DNA from 4 places in the Hymenobacter sp. FMD4 genome. Region 4 is predicted to be linked to each of the others. Evidence: riboswitches for the same ligand, from Rfam matches in the RefSeq annotation. Region 4 holds a riboswitch; each other region holds the start of a gene.
What was found. A riboswitch is a leader RNA that binds a small molecule or an ion and turns the genes downstream of it on or off. The one in region 4 is predicted to bind S-adenosylmethionine.
Positions count from the first base shown of each region.

Region 1: linked by a shared signal. The riboswitch ahead of AC5FXY_RS13165 (O-acetylhomoserine aminocarboxypropyltransferase/cysteine synthase family protein) and the one ahead of metH (methionine synthase) in region 4 are both predicted to bind S-adenosylmethionine.
Region 2: linked by a shared signal. The riboswitch ahead of AC5FXY_RS07660 (phosphoadenylyl-sulfate reductase) and the one ahead of metH (methionine synthase) in region 4 are both predicted to bind S-adenosylmethionine.
Region 3: linked by a shared signal. The riboswitch ahead of AC5FXY_RS04460 (amino acid permease) and the one ahead of metH (methionine synthase) in region 4 are both predicted to bind S-adenosylmethionine.

Region 1 covers NZ_JBZYWH010000013.1:25,016-30,154, reverse strand. The annotation lists gene AC5FXY_RS13175 (homoserine dehydrogenase) at 1-831, opposite strand, end outside; gene AC5FXY_RS13170 (homoserine O-acetyltransferase family protein) at 809-1,843, opposite strand; gene AC5FXY_RS13165 (O-acetylhomoserine aminocarboxypropyltransferase/cysteine synthase family protein) at 2,112-3,497, opposite strand; SAM riboswitch class I at 3,874-3,993, opposite strand; gene AC5FXY_RS13160 (LysM peptidoglycan-binding domain-containing protein) at 4,233-4,535, opposite strand; gene AC5FXY_RS13155 (hypothetical protein) at 4,727-5,139, shown strand, end outside.
Region 2 covers NZ_JBZYWH010000005.1:201,064-206,202, forward strand. The annotation lists gene AC5FXY_RS07650 (sulfate adenylyltransferase subunit 1) at 1-67, opposite strand, end outside; gene cysD (sulfate adenylyltransferase subunit CysD) at 196-1,110, opposite strand; gene AC5FXY_RS07660 (phosphoadenylyl-sulfate reductase) at 1,196-1,939, opposite strand; SAM riboswitch class I at 2,257-2,348, opposite strand; gene AC5FXY_RS07665 (hypothetical protein) at 2,692-3,414, shown strand; gene hemH (ferrochelatase) at 3,501-4,547, opposite strand; gene AC5FXY_RS07675 (HAD family hydrolase) at 4,696-5,139, opposite strand, start outside.
Region 3 covers NZ_JBZYWH010000003.1:134,424-139,562, forward strand. The annotation lists gene AC5FXY_RS04455 (hypothetical protein) at 1-457, shown strand, start outside; SAM riboswitch class I at 619-731, shown strand; gene AC5FXY_RS04460 (amino acid permease) at 1,117-2,598, shown strand; gene AC5FXY_RS04465 (CPBP family intramembrane glutamic endopeptidase) at 2,715-3,593, shown strand; gene AC5FXY_RS04470 (lipopolysaccharide biosynthesis protein) at 3,594-5,078, opposite strand; gene AC5FXY_RS04475 (DUF7033 domain-containing protein) at 5,125-5,139, opposite strand, start outside.
Region 4 covers NZ_JBZYWH010000007.1:167,666-172,804, forward strand. The annotation lists gene AC5FXY_RS09645 (T9SS type A sorting domain-containing protein) at 1-1,914, shown strand, start outside; gene AC5FXY_RS09650 (OmpA family protein) at 2,072-3,121, opposite strand; SAM riboswitch class I at 3,363-3,475, shown strand; gene metH (methionine synthase) at 3,549-5,139, shown strand, end outside.

The sequences.
Region 1 (5,139 bases), on a different contig from region 4:
TTCTACAGCATACAGCGGCGAATCAGCATTCACGAACTGCGGCGTGACAAATACGGTGGCGCCACCACCGGGAAGGGGCTGCAGGCTCGCTACTACTTTGATTTTCTGCCCGCGTTCGGCTGCGTAGCGGATATCGGCCGCGGAAATATTTTCGATGCCCAGGTTTAGCACTTCGTCGGGCGCTAGCAGTAGTCCGTAGGCGTGAGCGGCCAGGATTACCGCTTTGGAGCGCGGGTCGAAAGCAGCCATGTCCAGTGTGGGGTCGGTTTCGGCGAAGCCTTGCACCTGCGCCTCGGTAAGCGCCTCGGCGTAGTCGGAGCCGCCTTCGGTCATGCGCGTCAGCACGTAGTTGGAGGAGCCGTTGAAAATGCCGCTCACGCCCAGCAGTGGTTCTTGACCGAAGTAGCTGTCGATGGTGCGAATCACCGGAATGCTGCCGCACACGGCCGCTTCGTAGAGCAAGGTACCCCCGAAGTCGCGCTGCAGCTGCAGTAGCTCGGGCAGGTGTCGGGCCACCATGGCCTTGTTGGCCGTGACCACCCGGCGGCCTTGGTGGAGCGCGAGGCTCACCAGTCGGAAAGCTTCGGTTGGGTCGTCGATTACTTCTACCAGCAAGTCCAGTTCTGGGTCGTGCAGCAGCGCATCAGCTTGAAACTCGAAGCGGTTAGCTGGCAGCGGGCGCATCTTCGTAGGGTTCTTGACGGCAATACGGCGTACCTCAAAACCAGCCTCGGGGTGGCGTTCCAGAATATCGTATAGCCCTTGCCCTACGCAGCCGAAGCCAATCAGGCCGATGCGGGTGCGGGCGTTAGTGGGCGAAGGTTTGGACATAGAATCGTTCGAGAAAGTGCGCGATTTGCGCGGTTTCAATCAAGAAGCCGTCGTGGCCGTAGGGCGAATTCATTTCGGCGTACATCGCTCCCGGAATCAGGCGGGCCAGCAATTCCTGCTCGGCGGGTGGAAACAGCACATCGGACGAAATGCCCAGTACCAGCGTGCGGGCTTGTACCCGCGCCAGTGCTGCCTCCACGCCGCCGCGGCCGCGGCCTACGTGGTGCGAATCCATGATGTGCGACAAGGTGACGTAGCTATAGGCGTTGAAGCGCGCCGTAAGCTTGTCGCCTTGGTACTGCTGATAGGAACTGGCCCGGTAAAAGGCTGGCAGTGTATCGTGGTTGGGCTCGGCCTGCGTGCGGGCGTAGGCATCATAGCTGCGGTAGCTGAGCAGCGCAATGGCTCGTGCAGCCCGCAGCCCGGCCGTGCCACCCTCCAGGCCCCCACCTGCATAGGTGCAGTCGGCCTGAATGGCTAGGCGCTGCGCTTCATTGAAGGCAATGCCCCACGGGGAATGTTGAGCATTGGTAGCCAGCAACACAAGGTGCTCAAACAGCGTCGGCTGCTTAATGGCCCACTCCACGGCCTGCTGCCCGCCAAGTGAGCCGCCAATAACCGTGTGGATTTTCGTCAATCCCAAATGCTGCCGCAAGTGTTCATGCGCTGTCACTAGGTCGCGCACGGTCAGGCGCGGAAAGGCCTGATACAGCGGCCGGCCATGTGGTGCCACGGGCGTAGTGGGCCCGGTGCTGCCGTAGCAAGAGCCCAGCACGTTGGCGCACACGATAAACCAATCGGCCGGGTCGAAGTAGTCACCGGTACCTATCAGGCCGGGCCACCAGCTCAGCACGTCGGAGTTAGCCGTGAGAGCATGGCACACCCAAAGGACATTGTCGCCTGCGGCATTGAGCGTGCCGAACGTGTGATAGGCTATCTGAACGCCGTCGAGCTGCCCGCCGCATTCCAGCGGTAGCGCCTGCGCAAGAGTCAAGGTTTGTGGGTTACTCATAGCTTAAAGAACCGCTCTGCGCGGGAGCAAGTAAGGCAGTACAGAATGTGCGGTAAATGAGGACAAGAGCGCCCCGGCATAAAGGCGTGTTGTCAGATATTCTTTGCTTCCGGCCCCTTCGGAGTGAGCGTGAGTGAAGAGTGAAGGAGCCGGAAAGCAAAGAGGCCTAGGCAAAGACGCGGCGTTTTTCCCGAAACGCCGCGCCTGTCCCCGTCGCTGGAAGGGAAGCCGTGCCATGGCAGTGGCTAGGCTTCACTTGTTCCCTCCCTTAAACTTCCAGCGTTGCGGGGTGCCCGGCTTGTTGTTCAATGAGGATTTCTGCGTCTGCTGGCGTGCTCAATGGCGCTTGGTTTTGCACAGCGTCGAAAGCGCGCTGCAGGTCAGCTTTGATATCGTCGATGTGCTCTAAGCCTACAGAGAGGCGCAGCAGCGTAGGCGTCACGCCGGCAGCACGCTGTTCAGCGTCACTGAGCTGTTGGTGCGTGGTGGCCGAGGGCTGAATGATGAGCGTCTTGGCGTCGCCCACATTGGCCAGGTGACTGATGAGCTGCAGGTTGTCGATGAACTCGGTGGCTGTATCCTTAGAGCCTTTGATGGCGAAGGTGAGCACGCCGCCGAAGCCGCGCTTCAGGTACTTAGTGGCCAACTGGTGATAGGGGCTACTCTTCAGACCGGGGTAGTTTACGGCCTCTACCTGCGGGTGCTGCTCCAGCCATTCGGCGATTTTTAGGGCGTTTTCTACGGTGCGGTCCACGCGCAGGCTCAGCGTTTCGAGGCCGATGAGCAGCTGCCAGGAGTTGAAAGGGCTCTGAGAGGGGCCGAAATCGCGCAGGCCTTCCACCCGGGCCCGAATGATAAAGGCGATGTTGCCGAACGGCCCGTTTTTGCCGAATACGTCGTTGAATACCAGCCCGTGGTAGCCTTCGCTAGGCTCCGTGAACTGTGGGAATTTGCCGTTGCCGAAGTCGTATTTGCCGCCGTCCACTATCACCCCGCCGATGGAGGTGCCATGCCCGCCGATCCACTTCGTAGCCGACTGCACCACGATGTGCGCGCCGTGCTCCAGCGGCCGGAACAGGTAGCCACCCGCTCCAAAGGTATTGTCCACAATGAGCGGGATGTCGTGCTTCTCGGCAATGGCTGCAATGGCTTCGAAATCAGGAATGTTAAAGCCAGGGTTGCCGATGGTTTCCAAGTACAGCGCCTTGGTATTCTCATCAATCAGTCGCTCAAAGCTTTCAGGATTGTCACCGTCGGCGAAGCGCACCTCAATGCCGAGCCGCTTGAACGCAACCTTGAATTGATTGTACGTGCCGCCGTACAGGAACGAGGTCGATACGAAGTTGTCGCCGGCCTGCAGGATGTTGTTCAGCGCAATGAACTGAGCGGCCTGTCCCGAGGAAGTGGCTAGGGCAGCCACGCCACCTTCCAAAGTGGCCACGCGCTGCTCAAACACGTCCGTTGTGGGGTTCATCAGCCGGGTGTAGATATTTCCGAACTCTTTCAGCGCAAACAAGTTGGCGCCGTGCTCGGCATTCTTAAAAACATAGCTGGTAGTCTGATAAAGCGGCACGGCGCGGGCGCCAGTCGTAGGGTCGGGCTGCTGGCCGGCGTGGAGTTGAAGGGTCTCGAATTGCAGGTTCTGCGTGGACATGATAGTGCTGAGAAAGAGGGTTGTGGATTAAGAAATCGATGCGAGGAACCGGCTACGCTGGACCATAAGCCGCGTATGCCGGAGTGCAGCCCTGCTACAGCCCGGAATACATCAACGGGTGCGTAAAGGCCACGCGCCGCGGGGAAGCCCAGCGGCAATCAGGAAAATTGAGAAAGGGTAGGGGCAGGCTTTACGCGCCTGCAAAGCGCACTACCAACAACAGCAACAACACGCCATCAGAGCCGCACGCAGGGCATGTGGCTGCATCGTTACGCTGGTAGGGTGAGCGGCTACAAGCATAGCTGTAGCAGGCACCGCGGTAGCGCGGAACTGGAAGGAGGTGTCGGAACTATTTGGGTAGTTTGCCATAGCACGCCATTTATTTGCCCCCAGTCTGATGGTCAGTGGGGCAGGACTTGGCACCTGCCGGCTGGTGCATTGCCGGTGGTTGCCAGCGGGTCATCGAGCCTGTTCTCTCGCCGCTTCGGAATAAATCATGCTTCAAAAAACGCCGGGCCGTAAGCCGGGCTGGCACAAAGGTAGTACCGGATGCATTAAACGCAAATCCGGCAAAAAGTTTTTTCGAACACCAAAAATTATAGTTGAAGTGCCTGCGCACCTGGTCTGCAAAGAGGGTTGTAATTATTCGTGTACTAGCTAATAAGGCTTGTACAGTGCATAAAAAAACGTCCAGGGGTCGGACCTGAACGTTCATTAATCAGAGGCGAAATCCGCTTATAGCTGCGGCAGTTTCAGCACTTGCCCTACCTCTATGTGGTCGGGGTTAGAGCCGATGGTGGTCTTGTTGGCATCGTAAATTTGGTGCCACTTGCTGGCGTCGCCGTAGTGCTTCTTGGCAATTTTCGACAGCGAGTCGCCGCTTACTACGGTGTAGCTCTGGCCCTGCTGAGCAGCAGGTTGGGCCTGCTGGTTCTGGTTGCCGAAGAAATCGGCGGCTCCACCGGTTTGTTGTTGGGGCTGGGTTGGTTGTACGGGCTTTTTCTCGCCCTTATCGCTCAGGAAATCAAAGAGTCCCATAGTGGTGTCGTTGGTTGGGTGTAGAATCAGATGCCAATGGCTTGATAGCCAATTGGTCGCCTAAGCTTTACGCCACTGCTGCTAATTGGTTGCTGGCTTAACCCTTTGACAAGAGGCGCGTAAGAAACGCGGCAGCGACTCATCAGTGACTCGCTTTCGAACCACTTGTACCACTCCATTCCAGACATCCTATGAAACGCGCATTCAACACTCCTTTACACTACTTAGCCAGCCTGCTGATGCTGCTCACGCTTGTTACCTACGCCTGCGGCAGCAAGGAAGGCAAGGTGGAAGGAGTAAACATGCTCTACGGCACCGATAGCAAAGTGTGGAAAACCAACCGTGAGAAGGATGCCACCGGCGACAAAGTGAAGCAGACTTCTGAGCAGAAGCAGGAGGAAATTCGTTTTTTCGCCAACGGGCAGTACGTAATGACTTCGCCCACGCAGTCGATCAACGGCAAATACACCTTTGACCAGGGCAACAATAAAATTTCCATGACGCCCGAAAACGGCAGCACCAGCAGCACATTCGACGTAGTGACGCTGACCGAAAAGCGCCTGACGCTGCGCAGCCCCGAAGGTGCTGAACTGCAACTGGCTGC
Region 2 (5,139 bases), on a different contig from region 4:
GCCGCCCGATGAGCGTGCTCTTGCCGTCGTCGACGCTGCCGCAGGTGATGAATCGGAGAAGGTCCACTTTGAGAATGTGATTGATGTGGAAAATGTGCTGATGTGGTTGAATGTGCTGATGTGCCAATGCTGTTCCGACGAGCTTTTTAGCACATCAGCACGTTTTCCACATTAGCGAAGCGCAGCACATTAAAATCAGAAGTAGCCGTTGCGCTTGCGGTCCTCCATGCCGGTTTCGGAAATCCGGTCGTCGAGGCGGGTAGCACCCCGTTCACTTACTTTGGCTTGCAGAATGTCTTCAATGATGGCTTCCAGCGTGACTGCGTCACTTTCCACGGCGGCGGTGCACGTGGCGTCGCCCACGGTGCGAAAGCGCACCTGACGGGTAGTCAGCTCATCGGAAGCGTCGAGCGAGAGATGGTCGGTTACGGCCAGGAGTTGGCCGCTGGGCAGCACCACGCAGCGGCGCTCGTGGGCGAAGTAGATGCTGGGCAGCGGAATGTCCTCGCGTTGGATGTAATTCCACACGTCCAGCTCGGTCCAGTTGGAGATGGGGAATACGCGCACGTTCTCGCCCGGCTGAATCTGGCCGTTGTAGATGTCCCAGAGTTCCGGCCGCTGGCGGCGCGGGTCCCACTGCCCAAATTCGTCCCGCACCGAGAAAATGCGCTCCTTGGCGCGGGCCTTCTCCTCGTCGCGGCGCGCCCCACCGATGCAGGCATCAAAGCCAAATTCTTCGATGGTGTCCAGCAAGGTGTAAGTCTGTAGGGCATTGCGGCTCGGGAACTTGCCGCCCGGCTCGCGCAAGCCGCGCTGCTGAATGGTGTCTTGCACGTGGCGCACAATCAGCTGCTCGCCTAGCTCGGCGGCCAGCGCATCGCGGAAGGCCAGCACTTCCGGGAAGTTGTGTCCCGTGTCGATGTGCACCAGCGGAAACGGAAACCTGCCGGGGCGGAAGGCCTTTTGGGCGAGGCGCACCAGCGCAATGGAATCTTTACCGCCCGAAAACAGCAGCGCGGGGCGCTGAAACTGTCCGGCCACTTCGCGCAGAATGTGGATGGCTTCGGCTTCGAGCCGGTCGAGGTAGTCGAGTCTAGTGAGCGTTGGCATAAGGCAAGGAGGTGCCTGTTCGGCTGTACAGCCGAATTTTTGGAAGGGTAGGAAGAGCGGGAAATGCGGTAAGGGCGGGGCAGAGTTAAGCGGTAGCCGGAGTTTCGGCCGCTGCGCTGGTGGCATGCAGGCCGCACTCCTTGGCCGACTGGTCTTCCCACCACCAGCGGCCAGCCCGGAAGTCCTCACCGAGCTTCACAGCCCGTGTGCACGGCGCGCAGCCGATGCTCACGAAGCCTTGCAGGTGCAGGGGATTGTGCGGAATGCCGTACTCCCGAATGAACGCCCACGTCTGTTCCCAGGTCCAGTCGAGCAGTGGGTTTACCTTCAGCAGCTGGTAGGTGGCATCGTAGTCGGCCACCTGCATGCCGGTGCGGTTTGCTGATTGCTCGGCCCGGATGCCGGTTACCCAAGCCGCTTTGCCAGTCAGGGCGCGGCTCAACGGTTCCACTTTGCGTACCTGGCAGCAAGCTTTACGGGCATCCACGCTTTCGTAGAAGCCGTTGGGGCCTTGGCGCTCTACCAGCGCCGCCACCTGCTCGTGGTCGGGGTAATAGGCCCTTATGGTCTGGCCATATTTGAGCACAGTTTTGCTCCAGGTGGCGTATGTTTCCTGAAAATTCCGGCCAGTATCGAGCGTAAATACTTCGATCGGTAAATCATGCGAAAATATCAGGTGCGTAATTGCCTGATCTTCCAATCCAAAAGAAGTGGAAAAAGCAGCTTTACCCGGAAATTCAAAAGCAATTAGGCGCAAAATATCCAGTGCGTCAGCTCCAATTAATTGCTGACGAATATGCGCCACCTGTGCATCGATTGTCGTCGACATGCGCAGAAGAGCTATGACTGTTTTGCCGCAGCGAAACAAGCCAAGTAAGACAAGAAGAAAGGGCTGCTGGAAGGACAGGAAGCGAGCAAAGCTCAAGCAGCCAAACCGAACGAACCTAGGCTATACACCAGATAGCAGGCGCCTAAGGGCCGGGTTCCAGCAAACGGGAAGCAGAGGTGTGAATGCCTCAACAACACGCGCTGCGCATCGGCATACAACAGCAAAACAGCATGTTGAGGCCGAACAACTCCGGCTGCGAGGCAGCAGAGCCAAAAGAGGTAGCGCGGGGGGTGAGGTCGAAGTTCACGACGTCGTTGTTTTTATATGGTCAGGAATTGGCACCGTTCGGGACTTTCCCGTGGTTGCCGGCGCTTCGTAGAGCCTGTCTCTCCACGCCTCTGTATAAAAACAATCCTGGGTAGAATTGATGAAGCAAAGGTAGTCACACAAATTTTAGAATTGCAAATTCTTTTTGCGACTTACCTGCGTCGAAGCCAATACGCATGCCCTAGTCGTAGGGTTGGCCTATGGTGATAATATATGCTGACTTAATAAAAGGATGGTATTTACCCGCTCTCGAAGCTAATTAATAAACGAATTCGAAATCTATTCCCCTGCAATAATGCGCTAGCCAATAAATCCGATGTAGTGCCGACAGTTGCGAACTGCTACCTACGGTGTCCCGCTAATTCGCTGAGTACATTGTCGGCTCCTTATGCAACCTTATTAGGCCACTTTCAACTCGCATGATTATGCGCTTCTTCATAAGCATTGCCGTCATCATAGCGGTACCCTCACTCAGCGGGCTGAGTGGCTGTGCGCCGGCACTGATGCCCCAGTCGGCCAATCTGCCTGTATTGGTGGAAAAGGGTAACGTGGAAGCGCGTGCCAGCCTTGGATTCAATGGCCTGGAAGCGCAAGCTGCCTGGGCCATCACCAACCACGTGGCCCTGACGGGAGCTGGCATGGTATGGGGTGGGGGCAATGGCAACCGGTTTGGCGGTGGCGAAGTAGGCATGGGGTACTACCTCTGGCCAAGCGAGCAGATCATGCTGGCAGCCTACGCTGGGGCAGGTTATGGTGGTGGTCAGGCTTTGCGCAACAGTTTCGAAGGCAGCTCTACCGTCGATATCAACAGCCGCTACCGTACGGCGTACGTGCAGCCTACCTTGATCTGGAGCCCTACGGAACGGTGGCAGATGGGATTAGCGCTGCGCGTATACGGTGTGGAGTATCTGGAACTGATCAGGGCCAGCACTAACCCTCGCAGCAGTCCAATATCCGTAGTGCAAGACGCCTCGGGGCTGCGGCAAATCCATTATCAGCCCATACTGACCACCAACCGCTTCCTCTCGCGTCGGCTGATGCTAAGCAGCCGCTTGGGCTTGCAGTTTGTTTCGCGTACCCGCACAACGCTTGATCCTTGGCCCTTGGTGGCTAACATCGGCCTGACGGCCCGCCTGGGCAAGCTGTAGAACGGTTAAAACACAAGCCGCCGGACCCGGCCCCGAAACAGTGTTCATAGGCTTGGTCCGGCGGCTTTCGGTTATAAAAGCGGCGTCTAGTTGCGGTGAATCATATCCACTACCGCATCTACCCACAGCGGATGCGTGTTGCAGCTGGGCACCAGCTGCCAATGGCCGCCGCCGGCCTCCTCAAACATCTCCTTAAACTCTTCGCCCACCTCGATGGTGGTTTCCAGGCAGTCGGCTACGAAGGCAGGGCTGAAAGCCAGCACATTCTTGATGCCTTTGGCCGGAAATTCCTTTAATACTTCATCGGTGTAGGGCTGCAACCACGGGTCGCGCAGGCGGCTCTGGAGGCGGCTCTGGAACGTAACGGTGTATTGCTCCGATGTGAGGCCCATGGCCTCGGCCAGCAGGCGCGACGTGGCGTAGCACTGGGCACGGTAGCAGTAACGGTTGTTCTTGTTGTAGCTGGCGCAGCAGGTGCTTAGCTTGCAGTAGCCCTTGTGGCTGCCCTTCAGCACGTGGCGTTCCGGAATGCCGTGGTAGCTGAATACCACGTGGTCGTAGTCGTGCTTGGCCATTTCTTCCTTGCCTAAAGTGGCGAAGGTGTTGATGAAGCCGGGGTCATCGGCGAAGCTGCTGATGAAGCTGATGCTGGGCACCACCCACCATTTGCCCACGATTTCCATCACCTTCTCCTGCACCGAGCCCGTGGAGGCCGCTGCGTACTGCGGAAACAGCGGCAGCACAATGATGCGCTCCACGGCCGCGTCGCGCAGCTCGGCCAAAGCCGATTCGATGCTGGGGTTCTGGTAGCGCATGCCGAAAGCCACCAAGTAGTCCTTGCCCAGCTTTTCCTGCACCAGTTGCTTCAGATCGAGGCCGTGGAAAAGCAGCGGAGAGCCGCGCTCCGTCCAGAGCTGCTGATATACTTTCGCCGACTTGGGGGCCCGCAGGGGCACCACCAAGCCCTGAAACAACGGGTAGCGCACCGCAGCAGGCATGTCAATCACGCGGCCGTCGGTCAGAAACTCGTTGAGGTAGCGGCGAACGTCGGGCGTTTTGGGCGAGTCGGGCGTGCCGAGATTCACCAACAAAACACCGATGCGGCCGCGGGTCGAAGCAGAGGAAGAAGGCATAAGCGAAGGAAAGCGCGCACCACCAAACGGTTTGCAATTAGGTGCGTCCGAATGCCATACAAAGGTACGGCCTCCAAAGTTTGCGCCCGGGGCATAGGAGCCGGCTGTTTGGCTGATTTCTGTCAGATTTTGTCGCAGGCCCGGTACTTCACGATGGCGCGCCGCCAGCTATTATCCGCAGCACGTCGGCCAGCGGCTCGAAGCTATTGATTTCGGTTACGGTTTTGTCCGGGCGGGTTGCCCCGAAGCGGTTGAGCCAGATGGGCCGAATGCCCGCGCCTTGCGCGCCCACTACGTCGGCCACCCAGTTGTCGCCGATGAGCACCGCTTCGGCGGGCTGCGCCGACAGCCGCTGCAGGGCTACGTGGAAAATGAGCGGGTCGGGCTTTGTCACGCCTATCTCTTCCGAGGTTATGAGCGCATCCACCAAGTGCGTCATGCCCAGAAAATGCAGCTTGTCCTCCTGCTCCGCCGTGCGGTTGTTCGTCACAATGCCGATGCGGTAATTGACTTTTAGTGCCTCCAGCAAAGCCAAAGCGCCTACTACTGGCTGGCGCAGGCGGTGGTAATGCTCGTAGTGAAAGCTTGCGAA
Region 3 (5,139 bases), on a different contig from region 4:
GGTGAGCACGCCCGCCAGTAATTACCAGTCCGACAAAGGATTGGAATACATTATTGCCATCGGCAACCGGGCTACCAAACTTACCACTGTGGGCATCGCACACCTCAAAACTCCTACCGGTGTGTTCCTGACCGGCCAGGCTGGCTATAGCCTGCGCAGCAGCCACGTGCCCAATGCATTTGTAGGGGATGTAAAAGTGGGCTACGCCGGCGTTAAGACGTACTTTGAAACGTGGGCTTCATTTCAGAAGTCTAGCTCCGGAGGTACTGATATTCTGCAGCCCGGCTTCGATGGACGCTTTACAGCTACGCGGGTTAACTACACCCGCATCGGGGCCAGCTTGTACCAGCCGCTGGCCAAGGGCTACGGCGTGGTATTCGGGGTGAGCCGCTACGTGGCAGGACGCAACGTCGGTCAGTCAACGGGACTTTCGGTCGGCGTGTCGTACAATTACTAAGCCGGCCGCAGCATCAGGTACCAGCCCTAGGGACGCCTTTACGAATGGGCGTCCCGAGGGCTGTTTTGCGTAGTAGCCTGGGACTCGCCGCTGAAAAGCTTGCAGATACAGATTCCCTAGACCTACCTTTGTGCCACCAATTCTTTACTGCTGAAGGATTGTTTTTATACAGAGGCGTGGAGAGAAAGGCTCTGCGAAGCGCCGGCAACCGCTCGGAACCTTCCGACACGGTGCCAACCGAAGGTCAGCGAAGTTTTTCCTGACTATATAAAAACAAGTTGCTGTGGGCTTTCCCAACCGAGTACCTGCTTTGATTTCCGGCTCTAATGCCGCCGTTCGTGTATCTGCCAGCGCCACTGCCGCGGCTACCGAAATGCACGTGCAGCATCGTTGCTGTTGTTGTTGAAGTGATTGTAGTCAACCTGTTCATTATTAATAGGTTGATTATTGCCCGCCAGCGGTTGTGCTAACGCCGCTTCGCCTGTGCCATGCGCAGCGCCTCCTGCTGTTTTTCTTCTTTTCTCGCTCGTAGCGCTGCCGCTACGCCGTGGGTAGTCTTACGCCTGGCTTACCGGCCGGCATGGGCTGTCCGCCGCCCTGCGCCGCCCGACGAGGCTTATCCGTTCGCGCTGGTTTCGGCCTGTGCCCTTCTTTCACTCATGCTCAAAAAATCACTGGAACTCCTGCGGCTGGAAGCCGCGGAGAGTGGCTCGCACACCCTGAAGCGTAGCTTGGGACCGTTCAATCTGATTGCCATCGGCATCGGGGTCATCATTGGCGCGGGTTTGTTTTCGCTCACGGGCATTGCTGCTGCCAACCACGCCGGGCCGGCCGTCACACTGTCGTTTGTAGTGGCCGCCATCGGCTGCGCTTTCTCGGCGCTGTGCTACGCCGAGTTTGCCTCCATGGTGCCCGTCGCCGGTTCGGCTTATACTTATTCCTACGCCACCATGGGCGAGCTATTTGCCTGGATTATCGGCTGGGACCTAGTACTGGAGTACTCGGTAGGGGCGGCCACGGTGGCCATCAGCTGGTCGCAGTACCTGGTGCGCTTTCTAGCTAAGTACGACCTGCACATTCCGGCGCAGCTGGTGATGTCGCCTTTCGAGACAAGTACTCTGGCCGACGGCTCTACTGTCTCGGGCTTTATCAACTTGCCGGCCATCCTCGTCGTGCTGGCCATCACGGCCATCATCATGCGGGGTACGCAGGGCTCGGCGGTGTTCAATGCCGTGGTGGTAGCGCTGAAGGTATCGGTGGTGCTGGTGTTTATCGCGTTGGGCTGGCGCTACATCGATCCGGCCAACTACCAGCCTTTCATTCCGGCCAATACCGGGGCGTTCGGGGAGTTTGGTTGGAGCGGTATTCTGCGCGGTGCCGGGGTGGTGTTTTTCGTGTTCATCGGTTTCGACATTGTGGCTACCATGGCCCAGGAGGCGAAAAATCCGCAGCGCAACATGCCCATCGGTATCATTGGCTCCCTGGTGGTGTGCACCGTGCTGTTCGTGGTGTTCGGCTACGTGATGACCGGCCTAGCCAACTACACGGAATTCAAGAACAGCGCCGCGCCGGTGGCCATTGCCATCGAAAAGACGCCCTACGCCTGGCTGTCGGGGGCAATCATCCTCGCTATTCTAATCGGCTACACCTCGGTTATTCTGGTTGATTTGTTGGGCCAGAGCCGCGTGTTCTTCTCCATGTCGCGCGACGGGCTGCTGCCGCGCGTGTTTTCGCAGGTACACCCGCGCTTCCAGACGCCACACAAGTCTAACTTGTTGCTGGGCGTATTTATCAGCCTGTTTGCCGGCCTGGTGCCCATCAACGTAGTCGGTGAGATGTGCAGCATCGGCACCTTGCTGGCCTTCGTAATGGTGTGCGTGGGCGTGCTGATTATGCGCAAGCGGGAGCCCAACGCGCCGCGCAGCTTCCGCACGCCGTGGGTGCCGGTGGTGCCCATTCTCGGCATCGTGACCTGCCTGGTGATGATGCTGTCCTTGCCCGCCGATACCTGGATTCGCTTGTTTGTTTGGCTGGGCATCGGCTTGGTTATCTATTTCGCCTACGGCAAAAAGCACAGCAAGCTGGGGCAGGGATTAGGGCAGCAGCCGGTAGTGGAGCCCACCGGCAATCAGGTGGCGTAACGCGTTCTGCCGAACTGATGTTCATGCAAAAGCCCCCGGCGCCGGCTGGGGGCTTTTCTTTTGCCGGATTATGTCGGGCGGCCGCTACCTTGCGGGCTACAATTGGTCAGCCAGCTATGGAGCAAGTCGATTTCCAGGAGAAACCCGCGCAGCCCGTTCAAAAGCCCCGGCGGCGTTTCTTTTATCCTACTTACGCCGAAAGCTGGGGCGTGCTGGGCTGGTACCTGCTCACAGTGATGGTAGTAGGGGTGCCGGCTTTCCTGCTGGCGAATTGGCTGTTTCAAGGGTACAAAGACGGCGTAACAATGATAGCCGCACAACTGGCGCAACTGGGCCTTATCCTGTTACTGATTCGAGCTAAAAAGTCGCGAGTGGTGCCTGCTAGTTGGCGAGGTCAGCATGATAGTCCGGCATTGTACGTAGTAGTAGCCGTGCTTACGGTGGCTATGCTGGCAGCCCGTTTGCCGTTGGATTGGCTGCACCTGCCCAAATGGGAACTGGAGAATTCCCTGCTGAAGCTCATCAAGCAGCCGGCCCTGGGTTTTGTGATGCTGTGCGTGCTGGCACCCGTGTTTGAAGAATGGCTGTTTAGGGGACTACTACTGCCGGGACTTATGCGGAACTACGGGCCCACGCGAGCTATTCTGCAAACCAGCCTGTTATTCGGCCTCATTCACTTCAACCCGGCGCAGTCGGTGGGAGCCGCAGTGCTGGGCATCTTGCTGGGCTGGCTCTACTACCGCACCCGCTCGTTGAGTGTCTGCATTGCCGTGCACGCCATCAACAACTTCATTGCTTGGGTAGCGCTGATGGCCGTGCGCAACGACCCGAAGCTGATGCAGCAACTCGAAGCAAGCGAAACCCCCAGCCTAGAACTTGCCTTTGCTGCAGTAGCAGGAGCCCTTATCGTAGCGGCTGCCGTGTGGTATATCTACAGGCTTTCCGAAGGCCGCTTGCTTAGCGCAAAGCAAGAAGACCTGCTGCCAGTGGCTTAATTACGTACGTCGATCCAGGAGTTTTCGGGCCCGGTGGCTGAGCGCGGTAGCCTCGGGCATAGCGCCGGTGAGCAGCACCAAGCCGGCGTAGACCATAGTCAGCACCGAAGAGCGCAGCAGCATGGTCATGAACACCGAATGCACAGGCGGTATCAGCCAAGCAGCTCCGCCGGCTACTGCCGCAATGCCAAGCAGCAGCGGAATGTGGCGGTCGAAGGGCTGCAGGCCGTAGCTGCGCCATACAAAGGCGGTACGGGCCACGTTGATGAGCATGAGGGCCAGCGTGGTGGCAATGGCGGCACCGGTAAGGCCAAACCGGGGAATAAGCAGCCAGTTGAGCAGCACCGTGAGGCCAGCCAATGAGGAATTGAAGATGAGGTCGTAGCGGTAGCGCGGCGAAGTCACCACGATCAGGCCATTGACGCCGGTAACGCCATCGAAAAGGCGGCCGGCCAAGAGGATCAGCACAGCCGCGGCGCCGGCAGCGTATTCGGGCTTCATCAGCGAGTAGATAAAGTCGAGGTTCAGACCGATACCGAGGGCGAGGTAGCAACCCAGCACTGTATTCAGGCGCGTAGTACGGCGGTAGAAGTCGCCCATGCCCGCGAGGTTTTGCTCTTTCCAGTAGTCGGCCAGTAGGGGGAAGGCTATTTTGTAGAGCGAGCGAAACGGAATGGTAAGAGCCGTGCTGATAAAGAAGGCTACCGTGTAGACACCCGCTGCGCCCAGGTTAAGCGTGGAGCCAACCATTAACCTGTCGATTGAACTGATGATGGTGCCCGAAATATTGGAAAGCAGCGCAAACGCGCCAAAGTTGAGCAATTCGCCTACCGGGCGCACACGCAGAACCGCCGTGGTGGGCCGTAAGTGTAGCTCCCCAATAACCGCTAAGTAAGCTGTAAGCAGCAGCGCAATGCCACTGTTTAGCCCGATGTATAACAGCACAAACTGGTGAAGCGTAAGGTAGCCAGCTGCATATACTAGGGCTGCTCCGGCTACTAAAAGGCGTAGCAGAATCTCCTGAACAAAGGAGGAAAAAGCGGTGTGATACAGACCTTTGAGGTAGGCGTCTTGAAGTGAGTATAGAAGTATAAATAAAGCTAATACGCTGCCCCATAGGTAGTACGGCCCGAGCAGAGCCGCATCCTTGGCATACTGCGCCATAATCAATGGCTTGCCGAACAAGTATAGCCCTGTCATGACCGCGAAGCCCAGCATAGGCAGGCCCAGCAGGAAGGGCAGGAACCCTTGGTGGCCAGCTTCCCGGTTGCGGAAATACGGGAAAAAGCGGATGCCCATGCTCGCAAAACCTACGGCCGAGAGTTGGGCGTAGATCGTGGCAATGGCAATTAGTACTTGCGTCAGGCCCAGCTGCTCGGACTCGAGGATTTTTGGCAGCACGAAGACCGTGTTGACAAAACCCAGCCCCAGGCCGATGTAGGAAATAATGGTATTGCGCAGCCCTTGCCGCTGGACGATGCCCAAATCAGTTGGTCGTTGTGAGTTGGCAGCCCACGCTGCTCAGCCGTGGTCAGGCCGACTGCGC
Region 4 (5,139 bases):
GACGACTGCGCGGGCGCAATACAGATTACACCCAGTGCGGCTTGTACGCCTGTGAGCGGCACCGTAACGGGCGCCACCCAAAGCCAAGCACCTATTGCCTGCGCTGGCTTCACAGCAAGCACGGCCCAGGACGTATGGTACAGCTTCACGGCCACTGGCACTTCGCACGCTATCAACGTCACTAGCTCTTTCGACGGCGTTTTGGAAGTACTAAGCGGCGCTTGCGGTTCGTTAACGAACGTAGGTTGCGCCGACGCAAACGCCGGCGGTAATGAATCCCTGACTCTCACTTCGCTGACAGTAGGCACTACGTACCGCTTCCGCTATTACCCGTACACCGCCAACCCAACCAACGGCGCCATTACGGTATGCGTAGGCCAGCCTGTCACCGCTCCAGCCAATGACAACCCGACGGGCGCCATTTCCCTCCCGGTTAGTGCCACATGCACACCGGTTAATGGCACCAACGCCGGCGCTACCACCACCACGCCCAACGGCTATGTCAATCCTGGTGCAGCACCTAACACCTGCGGTATTGCGGTTAACCCAAGGGACGTGTGGTACTCGTTTACCACCGCTGCTAGCGGCCCCGGTAGCACTTCAGCTCGTATTCAGGTAACTGGCGCTCCGGCCGGTTACATCCGCTTGTTCTCCAGCACTTCGGGAGCAGCAGGCCCGTTCACGGAAAGAGCCTGCGCCTCTGGCGGAGCCAACAACACGGTATCAGCTCCGCTGGCGGCTACAGGCCTCACGCCGAGCACGACCTACTACGTGTCAGTAGCTGGCTACGGCTCCGCTGATACGCAGGGTGCTTTCACTATCTGCGTCACTACCATTCCCGACAACGACGCTGAGGTTCAGACCATTTACTCGCTGGGCAAAGCTCCTGTTGGCGCTGCGCAGACAGTACAGGCGGTAGTTCGTAATGCTGGTTCCCAAGCTCTGACCGGTGTTCCGGTTACACTCACCGTTTCGGGGGCCACTACTTTTACCAACTCGCAGCTAATTGCTTCGCTGGCGCCTGGCGCCACGGCCACGGTTACGTTTGCCGCCTTCACGCCTGCTGCCACCGGCAACAACACGCTGACGGTTTCGCTGCTACCCGATGATGTGGTGGCCAACAACACCCGCACTTACCAGCAAATCGTAACGACGAACACCTTCAGCTACGCCAACAACACCGCTCTCAACCCGCAACTGAGCGTTGGCTTCGGTGCAACCGCAACGGGGGCTTTCGTGGTGCGCTACAACACGACTGTAGCCCGCTCACTCACTGCAGTAATCGCAGCTTTGGCCGACCCGAACACCGTGGGCAACACGGTATACGGAGTTTTGGTGAGCTCCACGGGTACCCTTATTGCCCGCACGCCTAACTATGTAGTCACGGCTGCCGACATTGATCAGCGCAAGACCTTCAACTTCGCTACGCCTGTAGCCATTGCTGCTGGCAACTTCTACGTTGGCTTGGTGCAGACTGCTGCCACTGGTGCCCGCTACTTCCCGATGGGTACGTTGCCGGAAACGCCCACCCGCACCGGTACCTTCTACACCATCAACACCTTCGGGGCTACTGGTGGCACCTTGGCTGATGCCGCTTCGGCCAACTTGGGCGTGTTTGTAGTGGAGGCAGTAGCCAACACCGTGACTGGTACCTCCGCCGCGCTCGACCGTGCCATCAGCCTGTTCCCAAACCCAAGCAATGGCTTGGTAACGCTGGAGGTGCGCGGAGCCAATGCCAAGGCCGGCATGGAAGTACTCGTAATGAATACGCTCGGCCAGACGGTACACAAGGCAACCATCCGCGACAACTTCGAGAATAAGCTCGACCTGTCGAACCTGGCAGCCGGCGTGTACATGATGAAAGTAAAAATGGGCGATGAATACACAATTCGTCAGCTCTCGTTGACGAAGTAATAACTCGTTTCGTCTTGGGAGTCGAAGCACTATGTGCTTCGACTCCGCCTTTGAAAAGAAAAACCCGTTTCCTGATCAGGAAACGGGTTTTTCTTTTCAACTCACTTATTACGAAATAAGAACAAGCTCCTGCACTTAATCCATCCAAGTCCTACCCTCAGCGCACTACCACCTCCACCCGCCGATTGCGCGGCCGTTGTTTGGGGTCGTCGTTGTCAGCTACGGGTCGGGCGCTGCCTAGGCCTGTGGCCAGCAGTCGTTCGGCTTCGATGCCTTGGCGAATCAGGTAGTCGCGTACAGCTTCAGCCCGCTGCTGCGACAGGGCTTGATTTAAGCTGACGTCGCCTACGTTATCGGTGTGGCCGACAATTTCCAGGCGCAACGAGGGATTGGCTTTCAGAATCTGAGCCAAACGTTCCATTTCAGGCAGCGAAGTAGGCAACAGCCGCGGCTTGCTCTGTTCGAAATACAGGTGTTGCAGGGTTACTACCGCCCCGGCGGGCAGCTTGTTCAGTTCGCTTAACTCGTTATCGGCTGCTGGTGCCACGGGCGGTGCTGTCTGGCGGGGCGCGGGGCGAGAAGGCGCCGGCGTACTTGAGCGGGTTGGTCGCGGCGTTGGCGCTGGTGTAGCTGGGCGGGTTACGGGCGGAGCCGTTTCAACGGGCGGGCGGGTAGCAGGGCGCGTAGTGGCCGGCACAGGTTTGGCCGAAGGCGGCAGCGCTGCAAACAAGCTATTGGCACCCACCGGCACCAATTCCCGGCTGTCGGGCAAGCGCCATTGCAACAGCGCCCGGGAGTCGAATATCGTCTGAAAGTAATCGACGCGCAACCGGTAGTACCTGCCCGCCTCCAGCCGAATGCGAACTGCCGCCGGCACGTGGTCTTGCTCGCGCCAGGCATTGATGATGCGCTTGCCGCCCACCCATACCCGCAGGCCATCGTCCATCACGGTTGAGAATTCATACTCGCCCGATACCGGCGCCAGTATGTAACCTTCCCAGCGTACGGAGAAGTGCTCGGCCCCCAGCCCGGGTGCCGGCGGCTGTTTTTGCCAGCTAAAATCGATGGCCGCGTCGCGCCGGCGCAGCACTAGCTGTTCGAAGTTGGTACCGTTATAGTAAGCAGCTTCCAAGCCCGTGCCCACCGGCAGGCTTGTGGACGACGTTTGCGCCGAGGCGGCCTTGCCACCCAATAAAAAAGCGGCCATCAGGCAACCAGCAAATTTCATAATTCCTCAAACGCTAATGCTGCTTAAACTTACTATTACCCATTGAATAACGTCGGACGCCACGCTTTAGCGTATTGGCTCCTTTGGCAAATAAGCATTCAAGACGCTGCCGGCTCGGTCTTTTCATCGAGGAAAAGCTCCACCAACACCAAACATGTAACTTAATCAAGTTACTATTATCCAATTTGGTATTGCGCATTTCGCTATTTATCTTCGCCAAAGCTTATCCAGAAAGACTGAGGGACTGGGCCCTGTGACGTCTTAGCAACCGGCCGCTGCGGCAGAGGTGCTAACTCCCATCCGAGGCCCGCTGGCGTTCGGAGAAGATGAGCGGAACTTGGTGACTGAAAAGTTGCTTAGGCTTTCCGGATACGCGCTTGCCTCCACTGCTATCCGGAACATTTACATGCCTACTGTCCCTGCTTCTCCCCTCGCCGAGCTGCTTGCCCGCCGCGTCATCGTGCTCGATGGTGCCATGGGTACCATGCTGCAGCGCCACCAGCTCACCGAAGAAGATTTTCGCGGCGAGCGGTTTCGGGACCACCCCAAGCCCCTGCGCGGCAACAACGACCTGCTCTGTCTGACGCGCCCCGACATTGTGCGCGGCGTGCATGCCGAGTACTTCGCCGCGGGCGCTGATCTGGTCGAAACCAACACCTTCAGCGGTACCACTATTGCCCAGGCCGATTACGCCTTGGAGCACATCGTGTATGAGCTGAATTACGAGGCAGCCCGGCTAGCCCGCGAAGCAGCCGACGAATACAGTACACCGGAGCGCCCGCGCTTCGTGGCCGGCGCCATCGGCCCCACGAACCGCACGGCCTCGCTCTCGCCCGATGTAAACCGCCCAGGCTTCCGCGCCGTCAGCTTCGATGAGCTGGCTGTGGCGTACCTGGAACAAATCAAAGGTCTCGTGGACGGCGGCGTGGATGCGCTGCTGATCGAGACCATCTTCGACACCCTTAATGCCAAGGCTGCCTTGTTTGCGGCCCAGCGTTTCTTCGACGAGGGCGGCCGCGTGGTGCCCCTCATGATTTCGGGCACCATCACCGATGCCTCGGGCCGCACTTTGTCGGGCCAGACGGTGGAGGCGTTCTGGAACTCCATGCGCCACCTGCCCATCCTGAGTATCGGCCTGAACTGCGCGCTTGGGGCCCAGCAGCTGAAGGTGTACCTGCAGGAGCTGAGCCGCCTTGCCGATTGCTACATTTCGGCTTATCCGAATGCGGGCCTGCCCAACGCTTTCGGTGGCTATGACGAATCGGCCCAGGAATTTGCCGCCGTGCTGGAAGAGTACCTGCAGGAAGGCCTCGTGAACGTGGTGGGTGGCTGCTGCGGTACCACGCCCCAGCACATTGCCGAAGCCGCGAAGCTGGTGGACCGCTATCCGCCGCGTCCGCTGCCGGTGCGCCCCCGTGCGACGCGCCTGAGCGGTTTGGAGCCGGTAAACATCCACCCCGAAAGCCTATTCGTGAACGTGGGCGAACGGTGCAACGTGACCGGTTCGCGCGCTTTCGCCCGCCTGATTCGCTCGGGGCAGTTTGACGAAGCCGTGGCCGTGGCCCGCGCCCAGGTGGAAGGCGGCGCCCAGATTCTGGACGTGAATATGGACGAGGGCCTGCTCGATTCGGTGGAGGCCATGACCAACTTCCTGAACCTGATGGCTTCGGAACCCGATGTGGCCCGCCTGCCCATCATGATCGATTCCTCGAAGTGGGAGGTGCTGGAAGCGGGCCTGAAATGCACGCAGGGCAAGAGCATTGTCAACTCGATTTCGCTAAAGGAAGGCGAAGAGGTGTTTAAACATCACGCCAGCCTGGTGCGCGCTTACGGGGCGGCCGTCATCGTCATGGCGTTCGATGAAGAAGGCCAGGCCGACAGCTACCAGCGCCGCATCGAAATCTGTCAGCGTGGTTACCGTATCCTGACCGAAGAGGTGGGTTTTCCGGCCGAGGACATCATCTTCGACCCGAACATCCTCACTGTGGGCACCGGCA